DNA from 3 places in the Dyadobacter sp. HNCC25DJ187 genome. Region 1 is predicted to be linked to each of the others. Evidence: riboswitches for the same ligand, from Rfam matches in the RefSeq annotation. Region 1 holds a riboswitch; each other region holds the start of a gene.
The links. A riboswitch is a leader RNA that binds a small molecule or an ion and turns the genes downstream of it on or off. The one in region 1 is predicted to bind S-adenosylmethionine.

Region 1 (5,724 bases):
TCCTGAATAACCATAGTAGTGTGTGAGTGACCAAATTGCTCAACTTTCGAATTACTCTCTTTGAGGTTGTAGGCAGCGATGTCTTTCTGGCTCACATCGGTCACGTTTTCTTGTGAAGGTAGAGCCGAGTTGCTCGTCTGAAGAACAGATGAGGTGTGTGTACCGGTCTGGTTGACGATACTTCTATTGTAATCTCCGGTTTGCGTTACAACCGAAGAGTTGTTTTGAGCAAGCACATGGAATCCACTCAGTAGCGTTGCCACCGTCAAGGTTAGTTTCTTCATATTTTCTTTCGTTGAGGAGAGTTAATATGCACCCCATTCTGTCGGCGCTGTTACATTAGTCGTTTCTGAAGTAGAATTCTCCTGTATTATTCCAAAAAAAAATTTAATAAAATTTAGATTTTGCTCATTTTCAGCGAGTTGTATATTGTAAAAATTGAAATAATATCACTGATATGTGTGTTAATATCTATCGTTAAGGTGAATATATTCTACTAAAATATTTCACTTCTCTCTGTTTTGATAGAAATTATTTTGTATTGATAGAATGAATTTTCATAATTGTTGATATATTTGCCAGTATAAACCCAGTTAATTCTTAATTTATTCCAAATCCTCATGTATGAAAAATTTACTATTCACTAAAATTCAACCTAAGCTGCAGATGACTACCAACTCACATATTCCCAAGTCATCCACATAGTATTTCTGTGTCTGGTCAGCCAGATCAATACTTTCGTAATTACATCAACATCCCAGCCATTCCGGCAACACAACCACTCAACGTTTCTAGTTCTACTTCATGGAACCCGCTTTAAAGGTTCTGATGATATATTTTATATGCTGGACGATGATGTAGTTGAAACAATGATCTGTAAATCCACTGTTTGCGACAGTTTGGCAAAATGATTTGATTGTGTCAAGAATTAACTTTTGATACAAAAGGAATCTGTATGCCGATACATTTCGTTTAAGTTGATTTTCCGCTGGCCGAATAATCCTATCATCAGGACACAATTCGTAACCAAACATGGAAAACCATTATGAATTATTTTCAAAGTAATTATGATGAAACAGCACTGATTCTGGCACTCAGAAATGGTGGTGTTGAAAGAGAAAAAAGTGTTAATCAGCTCATTAACGGATATAAAGGGTATATTTTTAAAATTCATTCAGAGACCGGACTCAACGAAACTGCACTGGGTGATCTATATACCGACACAGTTATGCTGGTATTAAAGCACATTGAAAATGAAACCTTTAGGGGAGATAGTCGCCTTTCTACCTATTTCTACAAAATATTATATTTTAAAACCGTTGACTTTATTCGAAAGCATGCATCAAGTAAAATTGAGTATATGGATGAGGTCCCGGAATTAGGAGATGAAGCGCAGAATATTACCGGACAAATAGAAGCCAGGGAAGAGATGGGTCAGATTATCAGGCTGTTAGACAGAATGTGCTCACCTTGCAGGGAAATAATTATGGATTGGGCTTACTGGGGATTTAAGCCCGAAGAAATTGGCAAAAAAATTGGAGAAACTGACCCGGTGAAGTACTCCAAGCTCAAGTACAATTGCATAGACAAGTTTAAAAAATTATGGCTGCAACGATTCAGTCATCTCAATTAATAACACGAGCCAGTCTGCCTGTATCGCAGACTGGCTCGTACAAGTTTATGATGCAAGCGGAATAGAAGCTTGTAATGACAGCACATCTTCTGCCTGATCAGACTGGTAAATTCTGATGATCGCTTTAATAATGTGATCCACCTCCTCCAATGTGTTAAATTTGCTAAAAGAAAATCGTACGATTTCTTTATCAGGATTTTTATATATAGCGCTGATCACATGTGAACCGCCGGTCCGCAGATTCGAACATGCACTGCCACCCGACACCGCGATTCCTAACTGATCCAGCTGGTTTACCAGGCTTCCTGAAAGTAAAGCAGGAAATGCAACACTTACAATATTAGAAAGACCTTTACTTTCAGAACGGCTTTCACCGTTGAATGTAATCCCGCCGATAGTGAGGTCATCCAAACTTGCTATCAAATGTTTCTTCAAAGTTGCTACGTGATTTTGTACAACCGCCCTGCTTTTGTAGGCCACCTCCAGTGCCTTGGCAAGGCCGACGATACCGGCAACATTTTCCGTTCCGCCTCGCTGTCCGTTCTCCTGACCGCCTCCGACAATGAGCGGCTTAATCTGATTTCGCTTGTTGATATATATGAAGCCGATTCCCTTTGGACCATGAAACTTATGTGCAGATCCTACTAAAAAATCCACATTCACTTCAGAAACGTTGATGAGAAGTTTGCCCATGGTTTGCGTGGTGTCCGTATGAAATACAGCATTGTACTTTTCAGCCAGTTCCCCCACGGTTTTAATATTGGTAATGTTACCTATTTCATTATTTCCATGCATCAGACTGATCAGTGATTGTGGGTTATGATCCAGCAATACCTCCAGATGTCTGAGATCCACATTGCCAAAATCATCCAGTTTCACATAGCTGACCTCTATATCTCCTGCCTTTTCGTGATGCGACAGATGCTGTAAAACAGCTTTATGTTCAATTTTGCTGGTGATGACATGGCTGATATCATTTGATCGGATAGCGCCTGTCAATGCCAGGTTATTAGCCTCTGTAGCTCCCGACATAAAAAATATTTCTTCAGCTGAAGCTCCGATTAAGCTTGCTACCTTTTGCCTGGATGCATGAATAGCCTCACGGGCGGTCCTGCCAGCCCAATGTGAAGACGAAGGATTCCCATAATGATGAGTCAGATAGGGCAATATAGCTTCAATTACCAAAGGGTCAAGGGAAGTAGTTGCTGCATTATCACAATATATCTCCATGTACAATCTAAAAATTAAAATTCCATAAAATCAAGACAACCACCGGTGATTGCCTCCAACACTTACTTTGTGGGATATCGGGATTTATCAATAGAATTAGGTTGGGGCACCTTAATAAGATAATAGGTTGCCAGAAGATCACAGAGCCTAACCTCTCCCTTCATTCTCAATAAATCTACTAAATCGATAGGCAAAGTAATATTAATGTTTTGAGAAACACAAATTTTAGCGGTATATTTTTTTTGGCTTTATAAGCTGAAACAAAAATAGTGTGGTATGGATCTGACTTCAAGACAACATAAACTTTTAGAATTTGTAAAACATTGGCACGGCGATCAGCAGAGAAAGTATGAGCCACTGCCCTACTGGCATCATCTGGTTGCAGTGGCCAAATTGGTGGCAGCTCATGAAAAAACGGAAGGTGCAATTGAAATCGCACTGTGTCACGATTTATTGGAAGATACCGATTGTGCGCCGGCCAACCTGAAGGACCATTTGACCACCACGGGCTATAGCCAGGCATTGGTGTCATTTATTATGGAGGGTGTTATTGGTATTACCGATGTTTTTACGAAAGAAACCTATCCGGACCTAAATCGAAGAGAAAGAAAAAAACGGGAAGTGGAAAGGCTTGGAAAAACCACGGCCATTGTACATTCTATTAAATATGCTGATTTGACGGACAACGCCCGATCCATCGTTGAAGGTGATCCGGGCTTTGCACGCGTTTATCTACATGAAATGGTCAACATCCTGAATCACATGCGGTCAGGTAATATTAATTTATTGATTAATTGTTGTGTAACCCTGGATCGTGCCAGGCAACAGCTTCATTTGAAAAGGACAGAATAATTACAAAAAAAGTTGATTCGTTTACAACCATTACCGGCCGTTCTGCATCATCATTCTGAAACTTTTATAAAATATAATTGTATTGGCCGTATGAAAATTCCGAAAGCAGTTTTACAAGCCGTAGTGGCTGCTGTGGTAGTTACATCAGTAACAGCCTGCAGCGTGAGTGACGTCAATCCGGAAGGAGAAAGAGTCACCAAGAATAAACAGGTAGATCCATGTCCGGGTTGTGGTATGGGCTGATAAGATAAAATCCATTCCATGCGTGAAATTTACTCATCCCTATCATGTAATCTGGACGCCAATATTCTGTTGGCGTCCATTCCTCTTTTTGAGATGGAAAAAATTGAGGCAATCGAATGGTCGTTCGATGCCTTACATAAGTATGAGCAAATCCCTTCGTGGTTCGTAGAACTGGTTGCTGAATACGCTCGCAACAACCGGCTCGTTGGTCACGGTGTTTATTTTTCCATATTTTCCGGAAAGTGGCTGCCTGAGCAGCAACAATGGCTCAATAAACTGGCAAAATTTTGCAGTGACTTTCAATTCGATCATATATCTGAGCATTTTGGTTTTATGACCGGCACCGACTTTCACAAGGGAGCTCCGATCAGCATACCCTTTACTCAAAACACAGTTGATTTAGGTGCAGATCGACTGGCGCGGATTCAGGATGTGTGCCAATGCCCAGTCGGCTTAGAAAATCTGGCTTTTGCTTATTCCTATGATGAAGTGCAAAAGCAAGGAGATTTTCTTGATCAATTAACCGAAAAAGTGAACGGGTTCCTGATACTTGATCTGCATAATGTCTATTGCCAAATACATAATTTTAATATCCCTGCCCGGCAACTACTTGCGGCTTATCCATTAGAGAGGGTCCGTGAAATCCATATTTCGGGTGGAAGTTGGGAACAGGCACTCGCTTCTGATAAGTTGATCCGACGTGATACACATGATGACGCCGTTCCTGAGGAAGTTTTTCAATTACTGAACGAAACCATCCCACTGTGCCCCAACCTGAAATTCGTCGTGCTCGAACAGCTTGGCTCCGCACTGGCCACCGAAGAGAGTCAAATTCATTTTCGGTCAGATTTTAATCGAATGGACGCTATCGTTAAGTCACACTTACGAACATACAACCTGACAGTTACGAACGAATTCCTGCCCAATACTTCCGTCAATATTAGTTCGATGCCTGTCGAGGATATGCTTCTCTATGAACAACAGCAACAACTTTCTCAAATTCTTGAGTGTGCTACGGATTTACAGCACGCTCAACAAATGCTGCACGCATCTTCCCTGCGTTCTTCAGCGTGGCATATTGAACAGTGGGCACCCGAAATGCTTCAGACCGCGATAGCTATTGCCCAAAAATGGAAATACGGATTTTAACAATCCTCCTCATTCGAACCGATGAATAACCTGCTTGATTTTTCTGTATTTTGAAGCTATTCTTCGGTTTTCATCACTTCCCGGTACTTCTTTACAACACTTTATCGAATCCAAAAACAGCATTACTTATTTTATTTTACGTTTTGGCTGATATACGGAATATAATGCCTTCAAATTGGCATTGTACCAAACCTTGCATCCATACAAGTTAATATCGGTAAAAAAGCCGCTAAATACCACCAAGTTTATGGCGTAACATAACGGTAATTTTACAAATAGAATAAAACAAGAATTTATAGGCTATTCGCCAGCCTGGTTATTGTAGATCCGTTCAACCTGACAACTCCGGCGGTTTCAGAGATGAGAAACCACAAGCTTGAGGAATAAAAGCAGAGAAAGGAAATGCATGCAGCAAGCGATGATAGCCCAAAATACTGGCGGAAAGCAGTAAGGTAAAAAAGCCTGACAGCGTCAAATACCACATAACGAAACCTGACTTTGAATAAAAAAAACTTTCCCAAAAAGAAAGACAGGAAAACTATTGCCTAAACAATTCCATACTCACTCATTACAAATGACCGCTTTTACAAAATTCACGAGGAACTCAGTAGCCGGTG
Region 2 (5,724 bases), 1.6 Mb from region 1:
TTTTTGTACATCACGACCATGCTATTAAAGGAACGCATATTGAGAAAACAACTGCTGCGGAGCTGTCAGCCATCAAACTAAGTAATGGAGAAAGTCTGCCTACGCTTGAAAATTATCTCAAAACAGGTGGCAAGCAAAAGAAAACAAGATTGATTCTTGAAATTAAAACTTCCTCCATCAGTAAGGAACGTTCGCTGGCACTGGCTGCTCAATGTGTAGAACTGGTAAAAAAATACAAAGTCGAAAAAATTACCGACTATATCGCCTTCGATTTTGACGTTTGTATGAAAGTGAAAGAACTCGCTCCTAAAGCACATGTGGAATACCTGAACGGCGACAAAACGCCTTCTGAAATCAAAGCTGCCGGCTTGGATGGTATCGATTATCACTACAGCGTCTACAAAAAAAATGAGGGCTATTTGAAAGAAATGCGTGATCTGAAACTTTCTACGAATGTATGGACAGTGAATGATGAGGCAACCATGAAATGGTTTTTAGAGAGAAATGTAGATTTTATCACCACCAACGAGCCTGAGTTACTTTTGAAGATTACAAAATAATCCGGCTTAGATTACCAGTATATCAAAGGAATGGTTTCGGATTAAATCCGGAATTATTCCTTTTTACATATACGGTATTTTCATTTTTTACCGTACTTGCTCATCGCTTCTCGTATCTTCTCTTCCCGGTTAGCAGGGTTTGGATGCGTACTCATGAATTCCATTTCTCTTTTCGGAGATTGAGCCAGAATTTTCATCACTGCCAACAAAGCTTCCGGCTTATAACCAGCTGCAATCATATATTTCACCCCAAAGTCATCCGATTCGAGCTCGTCACTTCTTCCGTAGCTCAAATCAATAAGTCGTGCTACATAACGTGCGGTCTGTGCGAATGAATAATCCCCGCCCGCAACGCCGGCCGCTCCTGCCAATCCTTGTAGCAAATCTCCTTTTGCCATTTGTTCCGCAGCATGTCTGCCAATTACATGTCCTATTTCATGACCCAGCACACCGGCGATTTCATCATCCGTTTTAAGCTGCTTCAATAATCCGGCTGTGATGAATATTTGTCCACCCGGCAACGCAAAAGCATTGATCGTTTTTTCATCTGCCAGCACATGGAAATCAAATTGATACGGCGACTTGTCCGCTTCGGAATGATTCACCAGTTTTTTGCCAATTGTCTTTATTTTTGCTTGTAAAGCTCTGTCGTGATGCAAACCACCGAATTCAACTGCCATTTGGGGAGCGGATTGAAGGCCAAGTTGGATTTCTTCTTCCGGTGTGAGTCCCACACGTTGTTTTTCTCCCGTAACCGGATTTACCTGCGTTTTGCTGAAATAGCTATACAGCATGCCCACAATAATCAGAAGGGCGAGTATCAGCTTTGCTCCTATTTTACGCATGGCGGAAAGTTAAAATTTTAAATTAAATAAAAAAGTCCTGCACACATGTACAGGACTGGCAATAAGAAAAAGTTTGTAATTGTTATTCCAATCGTGCAGACTGAAGCTGACCATTGGTTTGTTGCCAGGCCTTAATTACCTGTGCTAATTGCTTATACTCGATTAAAAAACCATCGTGTCCATACAGGGAATCAATTTCCTGGAAAACTGCGTCAGGAATGTGTCTGGCAATGAATTGCTGCTCTGTAAGCGGGAACAATAAGTCAGATTTAATTCCTAATACGAGCGTTTTAGCTTTCACCATACCCAGCGCATGCACGATTCCTCCCCTGTTTCTGCCTACATTATGTGAATCCATAATCTTTGACAAAGTCCAGTAGGAATAAGCATTAAACCTTTTCATAAACTTATCTCCCTGGTATTGCTGGTAGGAAGATGCCCGAAAATCATCAATCTGATCAGGATTGTCGCGCGCCTGGGTAAAATTATAGGTATCGTAATTCCGGTATGATAAAAGTGCCATCGAACGGGCTGCTCTCATGCCAAGCTTCCCTCCTTCTTCATGGTCTTCTTTAAAACTGGGATCAGCCTCAATAGCCATACGCTGTGATTCGTTGAACGCGATTCCCCACGGCGAATGCAATGCGTTGGAAGCGATCAGAATCAGTTCTTCAAACAGATCAGGAACTTCCACTGCCCATTCCAGTGCCTGTTGTCCGCCCAATGAGCCTCCTATACATATATTGATTTTTTTGATTTGCAACTCCTGACGGAGTATGTCCAGTGTACCTACAACATCTTTGACAGTAATGACAGGAAAGTCGCGGTAATATGGCTTTTGCGTCAATGGGTTAACGGAAGCCGGCCCGGTAGAGCCATATGCTGATCCCAATACATTGACACAAACAATAAAGTACTTGGCGGGATCAAAATATTTCCCTTCCCCTACCAGTCCATCCCACCATTCAGCGGCAAAAGCATTCCCTGTAAGCGCATGGCATATCCACACAATATTATCTTCTGCCTCATTCCTGGTTCCAAGCGTAGTGTAAGCGAGCTCAAAGCCAGGTAATTCGCGACCTAGTTCAAGAGAATAAGTATATGGATATCTGAATATTTTTTGTTCCGCTTGCATAAGTGCCAGAGCACAGGTTTTAATTATAGATCATTTAAAAACGTATATCCAGTGTATAAAACACAAGCTATACGAAAACCCACCTAATGAAAAACGGTTTCAGCGTCAGATACGAGATTAAAGCCATCCGGCTTACGGAAATTTCTAACTGTAAGTTCTTTTACGAATTGAATTTATATCTCCTAAATAACTTAGGTGGGAATTAGCACCTTTCTCCTATTTGGTAGCAGGTTGCCAGAGGTTCCTAGAGCCCATTCTCTCGCCTCTTCTTTATAAATCAATCGCTGATTAGTGAAGCAATTGACTTGATAGCACAATATTAAGGCCGGATGTCTGAAAAAACAAATTCCTCATCGAATTATTTGAATGGGTATATGCGTACATTTGCATCTTGTCTTCATTTCCTATGGCACAACATTATCGTTTCAATAAAGAGCAAGCATCGCGACGCCCGGGCGTAACGCCGCTGAAAGATGCTATTGAGCAAATGCTGGACAAGTACAAATTGAGAAATCGATTCGACCAATCCTATGTAGTTGCACATTGGGATAAAATTATGGGTGATGCGATTGCTTCCAGGACAAAGAAGGTCTTTATCAAAGACCGTACACTTTTTCTTCAAATTGAATCAGCCCCACTTCGTAATGAACTGGTGCGTGCGAAATACAAAATCATTGAATTAATCAACCGGGAAATGAAAAGCGACCTTGTAGCAGAAGTCGTATTTATTTAACTATCCGTCCCGGAATGAAAGTATGCTCTTCCGATGCAACCAAAAAACAACTCTATTAATCCGATTGTATTTCCTCCGTTTTTAAAACCGGGTGATAAAGTGGGTATTGTAGCTCCCGCCAGCGTGGTCAGATATGATGATTTAACGGATGGCATTGCTATGTTGCGCGATCAGTGGAATCTCAAAGTCATAGAGGGCACTACCATCAAGAGCAGCTTTCATCAGTTTTCCGCTAGTGATGATGACAGGCTTCTGGATCTGCAGCGTATGCTTGACAATCCTGAAATTAAAGCCATCATTGCGGCACGGGGAGGATATGGCTGTTCAAGAATTATTGATCAGCTGGATTATACCCAATTCTTAAAATCACCCAAATGGATCGTCGGATTCAGTGACCTGACAGCTTTGCTGGCCGGTATGTATCAAACCGGATTCGCCGGCATGCACGCTCCGATGGTCAAAACGATGTCCCTATCCGGAGCAACCGAAGCTGCGGAGTCACTAAAAAGCGCATTGTTTGGCCATTTACCTGAATATTATATTCCTGCACATGACCTCAACCGCGAAGGTTCGGCTTACGGACAACTGATTGGCGGTAATCTTTGCCTTTTTGCTCATCTCATTGGCTCACCTACCGATACAGATACAACAGGAAAAATCCTTTTCATTGAGGATGTTAATGAGTATATGTACAACCTGGACCGGATGATGATCCAACTGAAGCGTTCAGGAAAGCTACATCATTTGGCCGGACTGATTGTAGGGCAGTTCTCAGACATGCGAGATAATATTTCACCATCATTCGGTAAAGATGCAAATGCGATCATAGCAGAACACACATCTGCATATACTTATCCGGTTTGTTACGATTTCCCTTGCGGTCATGTAGCTGATAACCGTACGATGATCGTGGGTGCCTCAGCACACCTGGAAGTCAAAACAGACGGAGTTTCGCTCCGTTTTGAACACCCCTCAACGAACTCAATATAGATCAATCATGATGGAAACTTTCAAAAATCAGGTTGTCTGGATTACAGGTGCTTCTTCTGGTATCGGAGAAGCAATAGCCATGGCATTCGCCCAGCAGGGAGCCAGACTTGTACTCACCTCACGAAGAGAAGAAGAACTGATTCGTGTGGGCAAATTAACCGGACTTCCGGAGACTTCCATATTGATAATACCTATGGATGTGACCGACTTCGAAAAGGCAAAGCCTGCAGCGGAACTGATCATTCAGACATTCGGCCAGATAGATATTATGGTACATAATGCCGGTGTAAGTCAGCGTTCCTACATCGTTGATACTGATCTGGATGTATACCGCAAATTGATGGATGTGGATTTTTATAGTACCGTAGCCATTACAAAAGCGGTACTGCCGTATATGATCAAACAGCAAAGTGGCCATTTTATCGTAATAAGTAGTGTGGCTGGCAAAATAGGCACCATTATGCGCTCTGGTTATAACGCAGCCAAGCACGCATTGCATGGCTTTTACGATTCACTCAGAGCTGAGGGATATAAGGATAATATCAAAGTAACTACGGTTTGCCCGGGATACATCCGCACCAATATTTCTCTGAATGCACTGAATGAATCCGGTAGTAAATTTGGCAAAATGGATTCTAACCAGGCCAATGGTATTCCGGCGGAAGAATGTGCCAGGCAAATCCTTCAGGCCGTCCGGAAGGATAAGAAAGAAATATATATAGGTGGATTGAAGGAGGTAGCAGCTATCTATCTGAAGCGCTTTTTACCAAACGTTCTGTTTGATCAGGTGAGGAAAAATATACCGGAATAATTCTCCCGTCTGCATGTGTAAGCAGGCTGCACGGCTTTGCGGAAAGACGGCTTTACTTTAAAGTAGTTTTCCTTCAACCGTTCAGCCCGCTAAAGCGTTCAGACCAGACAACTACAACGGAAGAATATACCGGAGTAATGGTTATGGGTTAAGGGTTAATGGCCGAGGGTTCAATCGTCCCTCATTAACCATTAACAACTAATAATCAACCCTTATTTCCTCCCCTCCATATAGTCCGTCGCTAACCTACTAAGCGACCTCACGCCTAGCACCAACCCGCTTTCATCAATATAAAAATCAGGGGTGTGATGGGGAGCTGCTTCTAAAGGATTTTTCCCCTTCGGCATTCCTCCCAAAAAGAAGAAAAAACCAGGCACCTTTTGCTGAAAATAGGAGAAGTCTTCCGCTCCTGTTTTTGCTGATGTCAGGATTACGTTTTCCTTCCCTGCAACACTTTGCAAAGTTCCCACCATTTTCTCCGTAAGCGGTATGTCATTGAACGTAACCGGATACAGCACGTCAATTTTTACGTCGGCTGTAGCACCCGCACTTTCAGCAATATTTGTTGATATTTCGGTAACCCGTTTATGTACATGGGTGTGCATTTCTTCATCAAAAGTTCTGATGGTGCCGATCATTTTCACTTCTTC
Region 3 (5,724 bases), 1.3 Mb from region 1:
GTAAAGATGCCTGCGCATTTTTACTTCCTTCGAATTTAGTATTGTCATAAATACCGGAGCTGATCACCCCCGTGATAGAACCGTCTTCATTGATCTTACCCTTGTATACCCTTGGGTTTGGTCCTGAGAAGTGAGAAAGTACAAACTCATCACCCTGTACCACACCTTCCAGCTCGCGGCTGTCGCCCACTGTCGACATCACCACGCCTGTCAACTTATTACCTTCCTGTTTCAGGATCGCAATGTTGTCCGGCATTTTTGCCTTGCTGTACACGGCCAGATCCCATTTCCCGGATAAATTATGTTTAGTAGGTTGTTCCTTTCCTTTTTCTACAAATCTGTAGTCCTTTCCATGTTCTGCTGAAAACGGTAGTGCGCTTCCACGGAAACCCGGAACCAGACTTCTGTATTCTCCCGTAATCTTCCCGTCCGACTCCACATTGGCTACCAACGCAGCATCATAGGTATTCATCTTCACGAAGATCGAATCTCCGCTCAACTTGGTCACTTTGAAATCATCGCGTCTTGTACCGTTCAGCAACGTCAACACCGGATGGTCTTTGTCTTTGTTATTATACTCGAAATTGAAAGGGATTCTGGTTTCGCTGATCACGAACTCCCCTCTCCAAATACCCTGCTTCGGAGATTTACCGGCTGAATGGTCGTCGGCGAAGGCGAAGCTGCTCAAAAACGTGGCCCCTGCTAACGCCACAGACTTGATCTGGTTGATTTTCATACAAGTTGATTTGAAAAGATTATAAAATGATTACAATACCACCATCCGGAGGAAGTTCCGAAAGGCTTACTCAAACCGGGGACATTTGCAGGATTTCCCCCGGCACTCAGCGTTTCATGATAAGATCAGCATGCTGTGTTATCCTAAAACCTGTGGCAAATATAGAGCGTCAAAAAAATGATCACAATCATTTGTCTATTAATTTTATAGATTTAATGGATTTATCCGATTTCATACCACCAAATCAGTTGCAAGGCCCTGAAAGCCATTCTACTTTTGCACCCTACACACGCCAACTGATTTTGTTTCTGAAAGAATACGTGTGCCAGTTTAATCCTTTTTACTCAAATAATCATGTCTGAAAAAGAGACCAATGGGCTATCCTCGCCATGGGAAGCCTACGAACAAATCGCCGTGCGCGCAGCTTTGGTATATGCTGTGGTAAGCACTATTCCTTTTAATCCGGAGTTTTACAAGCAGAACTTTGACGCCGGTTTCAATGTCAACGCTTACCCCTTCCGTTGGCTGGATGTCGTATCCCAAAACAAACCCTGGTTTTTTGCGAGCCAGGAGGGAAAGAATTACACTGGGTGGTTTATTACTGTACTGGTATGTATCGCTGCAGGTCTGCTCTGGCAACAGATCGATAAAAGACGAAAAAATGATGAACAGGTGTACTATTGGTTTTATGCCGCCGCAAGATACGGTGTAGCCTTGCGCATGTCGTGGTTTGCATGGGCCAAAGTGTTTCCTGTGCAAATGCCCTTTCCGACGATCAGTCAGCTTAATACAAATTTGGGAGACTTCACGCCTGGTAAATTGTATTGGCTCACGACCGGCGTTTCCCCTGTGTTCGAAGTCTTCGCAGGGATATTTGAACTGGTAGCGACACTGCTGCTGTTGTCCCGTCGCACGACCACGCTTGGAGCATTGATGATGATCGCGATTTTATTACCTATCTGGTTTGTGAATATTGGCTACAATGCCGGTGTGGAACTCACGAGCCTGCATCTGCTGAGCCTTTCTCTACTGCTTCTGGTTCGAGATGCAAATAAGTTTTATCAGATTGTTATTGAATACAAAGCGGTTGCACTTACTTACGTTCAACAGTTTGAACTACCGGCTACCTGGTATAAATATGCCAGACTGACTTTGAAATACGGTTTCATTTTACTTTTCGTAGTTTATCGTGGTTTTGGGTATTGGAACCTGTATGCAAGTGGAAAATCATTCAAACTTCCTCTCGAAAATGGACTTGCGGGAATCAGTGGTTTTTACAAGGTGTCTGAATTCAAACTCAATGACAGGTTTGTTCCCGAGGCTACTGGTGACACGACAAGATGGCAAAATGTGGTATTTGAAAAGTTCAATTCAATCAGCATACAACTTGACAAGCCGTTTAAGCTCAATACAAAAAATTCCATTCGTACGACAGAATACTACGGGAATATTGGCAGGCATTACTACGGCTACGAAGCAGATACAATCAACAAGGTATTCAAACTTAAAAACCGTGCTGACAGTACCATACAACTAACGCTTAGGTACGAACCACGTGATTCCGACCAGTTCGTACTATCAGGTATAAATGAAAACAAAGACTCCATTTTTGTTGTTTTGAAGAAGATTGATAAGAAATACCCGCTGGAAGAGAAAAGAGGATGGTGATCGGCTACTTACGGTTCTGTGGTACAATTCCCGATTTAGTCCAAAATATCAAGTCTGTTTTTTGATAATCAGGAAATCTTGAACTTACCTTTGCATCGTCTTACAATTACTTCCTGCAAAGTAAATACGGATTTATACAGAAAGAGGGAGAGACAGGCTCATTGAACTCTTAGCAACTTTCCAGGGTGGAATAAGTGCTAACCTGCCTAAGTTTTAGGAACTATAAATTTACAAAATCATGCACAACATCTTTTGTTCAACTCGTCCTGTTCTATGTCGTTCTAACAGCCAAGGGAAATGCTGCCCGAATGACAAGTGGCGAAGCTAATTGCAAAGCGCCGTGAGCAACAACCCGGTCGGGATTAGCAGATCCTGATCGGATTTACCAAGCTCATTTACTCTATAAAATCAATAGAATTAATATATTAAACAAAAACAACATGAAAAAGATACTTATTCCAATACTCTCACTGACTGCTTTCGGGCTGGTATCATTCACCGGACCCACAGATAAAAACGTGAAAGAGTCTTCTTACGCAGTGGATGCAAAACAAAGTAAGCTGGTTTGGCATGCTAAAAAAGTAACCGGCGAACATTCAGGAACGGCACCGATCAGGCAGGGATCGCTCATCCTGAACGATGGTAAACTGAAAGGCGGCAACTTTGAAATCAACCTGAAAGACCTGACTGTTACGGACATTACTGATCCGGAATACAACGCAAAACTGGTTGGTCACTTGAAAAATGACGACTTCTTTGCTGTCGACAAACATCCGGTAGCCAAATTGCAGATCGTATCGGCTACGCCTTCCGGGACCAACAAATACGATGTAAAGGGAAAACTGACGATTAAAGGAGTAACCAACGACATCACGTTCCCGGCAGAGGTAATCAGCAACGGCAAAGAAATAACCGGCAAAGCTAAAATCGCCATTGACAGAACCAAATATGATATCAAGTACAACTCAAAAAGCGTATTCTCATCCATCGGTGATAAAGCAATAGATGACATTTTCAACCTGGATATATCACTCGTAGCGGCAGAAACAGGCGCTACGGCAAAGGTCAAAACCAAGTAAACTTTTCTGATTTGATGATGCGCTGGCTTGGTAGTTAAAACTACGCTTTTATAAAGATCTCAAAAATCGACCGGAACTGCAGGCTCCCCCGTCCTTTAAAGGTCAATGTAAAAGTGCCGTGCATCATCAAATCAGAACAACGTTTACAGCATCACGTTAATATCTCCCTGACCGCACTTTATTCAAACCAGATCCGAATTTCTGGTATACATTACAAGTCAGCAGCCTGACTCCCATTTACAGCTTTTAAAATCCCGAAGCTTTCCACTGGCTTCCAAAACTGTCATTGAATGAAAAACTACTTTTTACTTATTTTACTTTTCATCGCCACAGCATCGCTCGCCCAACAGCGCATCATCACAGGCCGGGTGACCGCCACTGAAAATGGAGAGCCGCTGCCCGGAGTCAACGTCACGATCAAAAATACCCGTCAGGGAACCATTTCCGACGCAGACGGAAAATTCACATTACCGGTAATCAAAGGCGAAATTCTGATTTTTTCTTTCATCGGATTTCTTCCCCGCGAAGTCCCGATCCAAGCTTCCAATGAATACAATGTGGCACTTCAGGCAAGTACGCACACATTGGGCGAAGTACAGGTTGTAGGCTCACGCAATGCGAACCGTACCAAACTCGATTCTCCTGTTCCTGTCGATGTAATCGATCTGAAACCATTGCTAGAATCAGCGCCGCAGGTCAGTATAACGCAGTTGCTGCAATACGTATCGCCCTCTTTTCACTCCGTAAATGGAAGTAACGCCGGGGATGCCGGATCGGCGCTCAACCTTTCTCAACTCAGAGGATTGGGGGTAGATCAGGTGCTGGTACTTGTAAATGGCAAGCGTCGTCACAAAAGCTCCAACATCAACTGGGGTGGATTGGGTAACGGTGCCACAGGTTATGACCTCAACTCCATACCTACTGCCGCCATTGAACGAGTTGAAATTCTGAGAGATGGAGCCGCTGCACAGTATGGTTCCGATGCTATTGCAGGTGTAATCAACATAGTCCTTAGTAAAAGCACCGAACAATTGACGATCAGCTCTACTGCCACTACCCGCCGGCGTGGTGATGGCACCAGCACCCGCACCAACGCCAATTATGGTTTTGCTTTGGGTAAAACAGGTGGCTATCTGAATGCCACAGCAGAATTTGCAACACAGGCTATTTCGTTATTGCCTGGAAGGGACGATGCCGGATTATACCTGGGACCAGTGTACGGAGGCGGTGCTAACACCCGTAATTACGATGCTATATACACCAAAGAAATTGACGAAGCAATTCTGGCAAGCAGAGGTATTGACCGCCACTTTTTCGACCGTCGTGCAAGTGGATCGAACAAAGCGAAGGATGCACTTTTATTTTTTAATGCAGCAATTCCTTTACGGCAAAATGCGGAAGTTTATGCTTTCGGGGGAATCAGCCACAGGAATTCACAATTCACTGCCGTATACCGTTTGCCGGGGTGGACTGAACGAAATAACTCCTTCCTGTATCCTGACGGCTTTCTGCCTGCGATGGAAAACATCATATCAGATAAATCGCTGGCAGTCGGTGTGAAAGGTAAAATCCGCGACTGGGATGTGGATATTTCGAATGTATATGGAAAGAATGATTTTGGCAATGTAATCACTAATTCATTGAATGCAAGTTTGGGTTTGAAAACACCAAGAACATTCGATGCCGGAAGCTATAATGCAAGCCAGAATACAGGAAGTATAGACATCAGCCGGTACTTCGATAAAGCACTAAAAGGAATAAATGTAGCCTTTGGTGCTCAATACCGGGTTGAGACCTATCAGATCATTGCAGGTGAGTCTGCTTCCTACTCCAAAGGAGATTTGAGAACCGTATGGGGACTGGATACAACGGCAGCAGGCATTATCTACAACACGAATGAAGGACAGATCGGATTGAACGGACTTTCTCCGGGCTCTCAGATCCACGCAGGTTTCCGTCCTGAAAATGCTGTGAACGTAAATCGCTCGATCTTGGCCGGATACGCAGATGTGGAAGCAAACATTACACAAAACTGGCTGGTTTCAGGTGCATTACGTCTGGAGAATTTTTCAGGATTAGGCAATGTAACGACCTATAAAATTGCTTCCAAATTCAATATCACCGATCAGCTAGGTATCCGCGGATCTCACAATACAGGCTTCAGAGCTCCGGATCTTGCACAGTATTATTATACCGAAACATCAACCAGTTTCCAGCAGGGACGCGCTATCGATCAGGTCA

Region 2: another riboswitch for S-adenosylmethionine. It lies ahead of AC1XUE_RS08220 (homoserine O-acetyltransferase family protein); the one in region 1 lies ahead of AC1XUE_RS01330 (cysteine desulfurase family protein).
Region 3: another riboswitch for S-adenosylmethionine. It lies ahead of AC1XUE_RS06820 (YceI family protein); the one in region 1 lies ahead of AC1XUE_RS01330 (cysteine desulfurase family protein).

What each region holds. Positions count from the first base shown of each region.
Region 1 is NZ_JBXHAT010000001.1:348,599-354,322, reverse strand. It holds gene AC1XUE_RS01340 (hypothetical protein) at 1-284, opposite strand, end outside; gene AC1XUE_RS01335 (RNA polymerase sigma factor) at 1,046-1,633, shown strand; gene AC1XUE_RS01330 (cysteine desulfurase family protein) at 1,679-2,863, opposite strand; SAM riboswitch class I at 2,945-3,039, opposite strand; gene AC1XUE_RS01325 (HD domain-containing protein) at 3,140-3,715, shown strand; gene AC1XUE_RS01320 (chryseobasin-related MNIO class RiPP peptide) at 3,806-3,958, shown strand; gene AC1XUE_RS01315 (multinuclear nonheme iron-dependent oxidase) at 3,977-5,107, shown strand; gene AC1XUE_RS01310 (S9 family peptidase) at 5,682-5,724, shown strand, end outside.
Region 2 is NZ_JBXHAT010000001.1:1,985,417-1,991,140, forward strand. It holds gene AC1XUE_RS08210 (glycerophosphodiester phosphodiesterase) at 1-560, shown strand, start outside; gene AC1XUE_RS08215 (M48 family metalloprotease) at 641-1,405, opposite strand; gene AC1XUE_RS08220 (homoserine O-acetyltransferase family protein) at 1,488-2,540, opposite strand; SAM riboswitch class I at 2,711-2,819, opposite strand; gene AC1XUE_RS08225 (DciA family protein) at 2,947-3,273, shown strand; gene AC1XUE_RS08230 (S66 peptidase family protein) at 3,307-4,263, shown strand; gene AC1XUE_RS08235 (SDR family oxidoreductase) at 4,274-5,074, shown strand; gene AC1XUE_RS08240 (amidohydrolase) at 5,287-5,724, opposite strand, start outside.
Region 3 is NZ_JBXHAT010000001.1:1,642,248-1,647,971, forward strand. It holds gene AC1XUE_RS06810 (peroxiredoxin family protein) at 1-736, opposite strand, end outside; gene AC1XUE_RS06815 (hypothetical protein) at 1,091-2,404, shown strand; SAM riboswitch class I at 2,534-2,633, shown strand; gene AC1XUE_RS06820 (YceI family protein) at 2,845-3,483, shown strand; gene AC1XUE_RS06825 (TonB-dependent receptor) at 3,774-5,724, shown strand, end outside.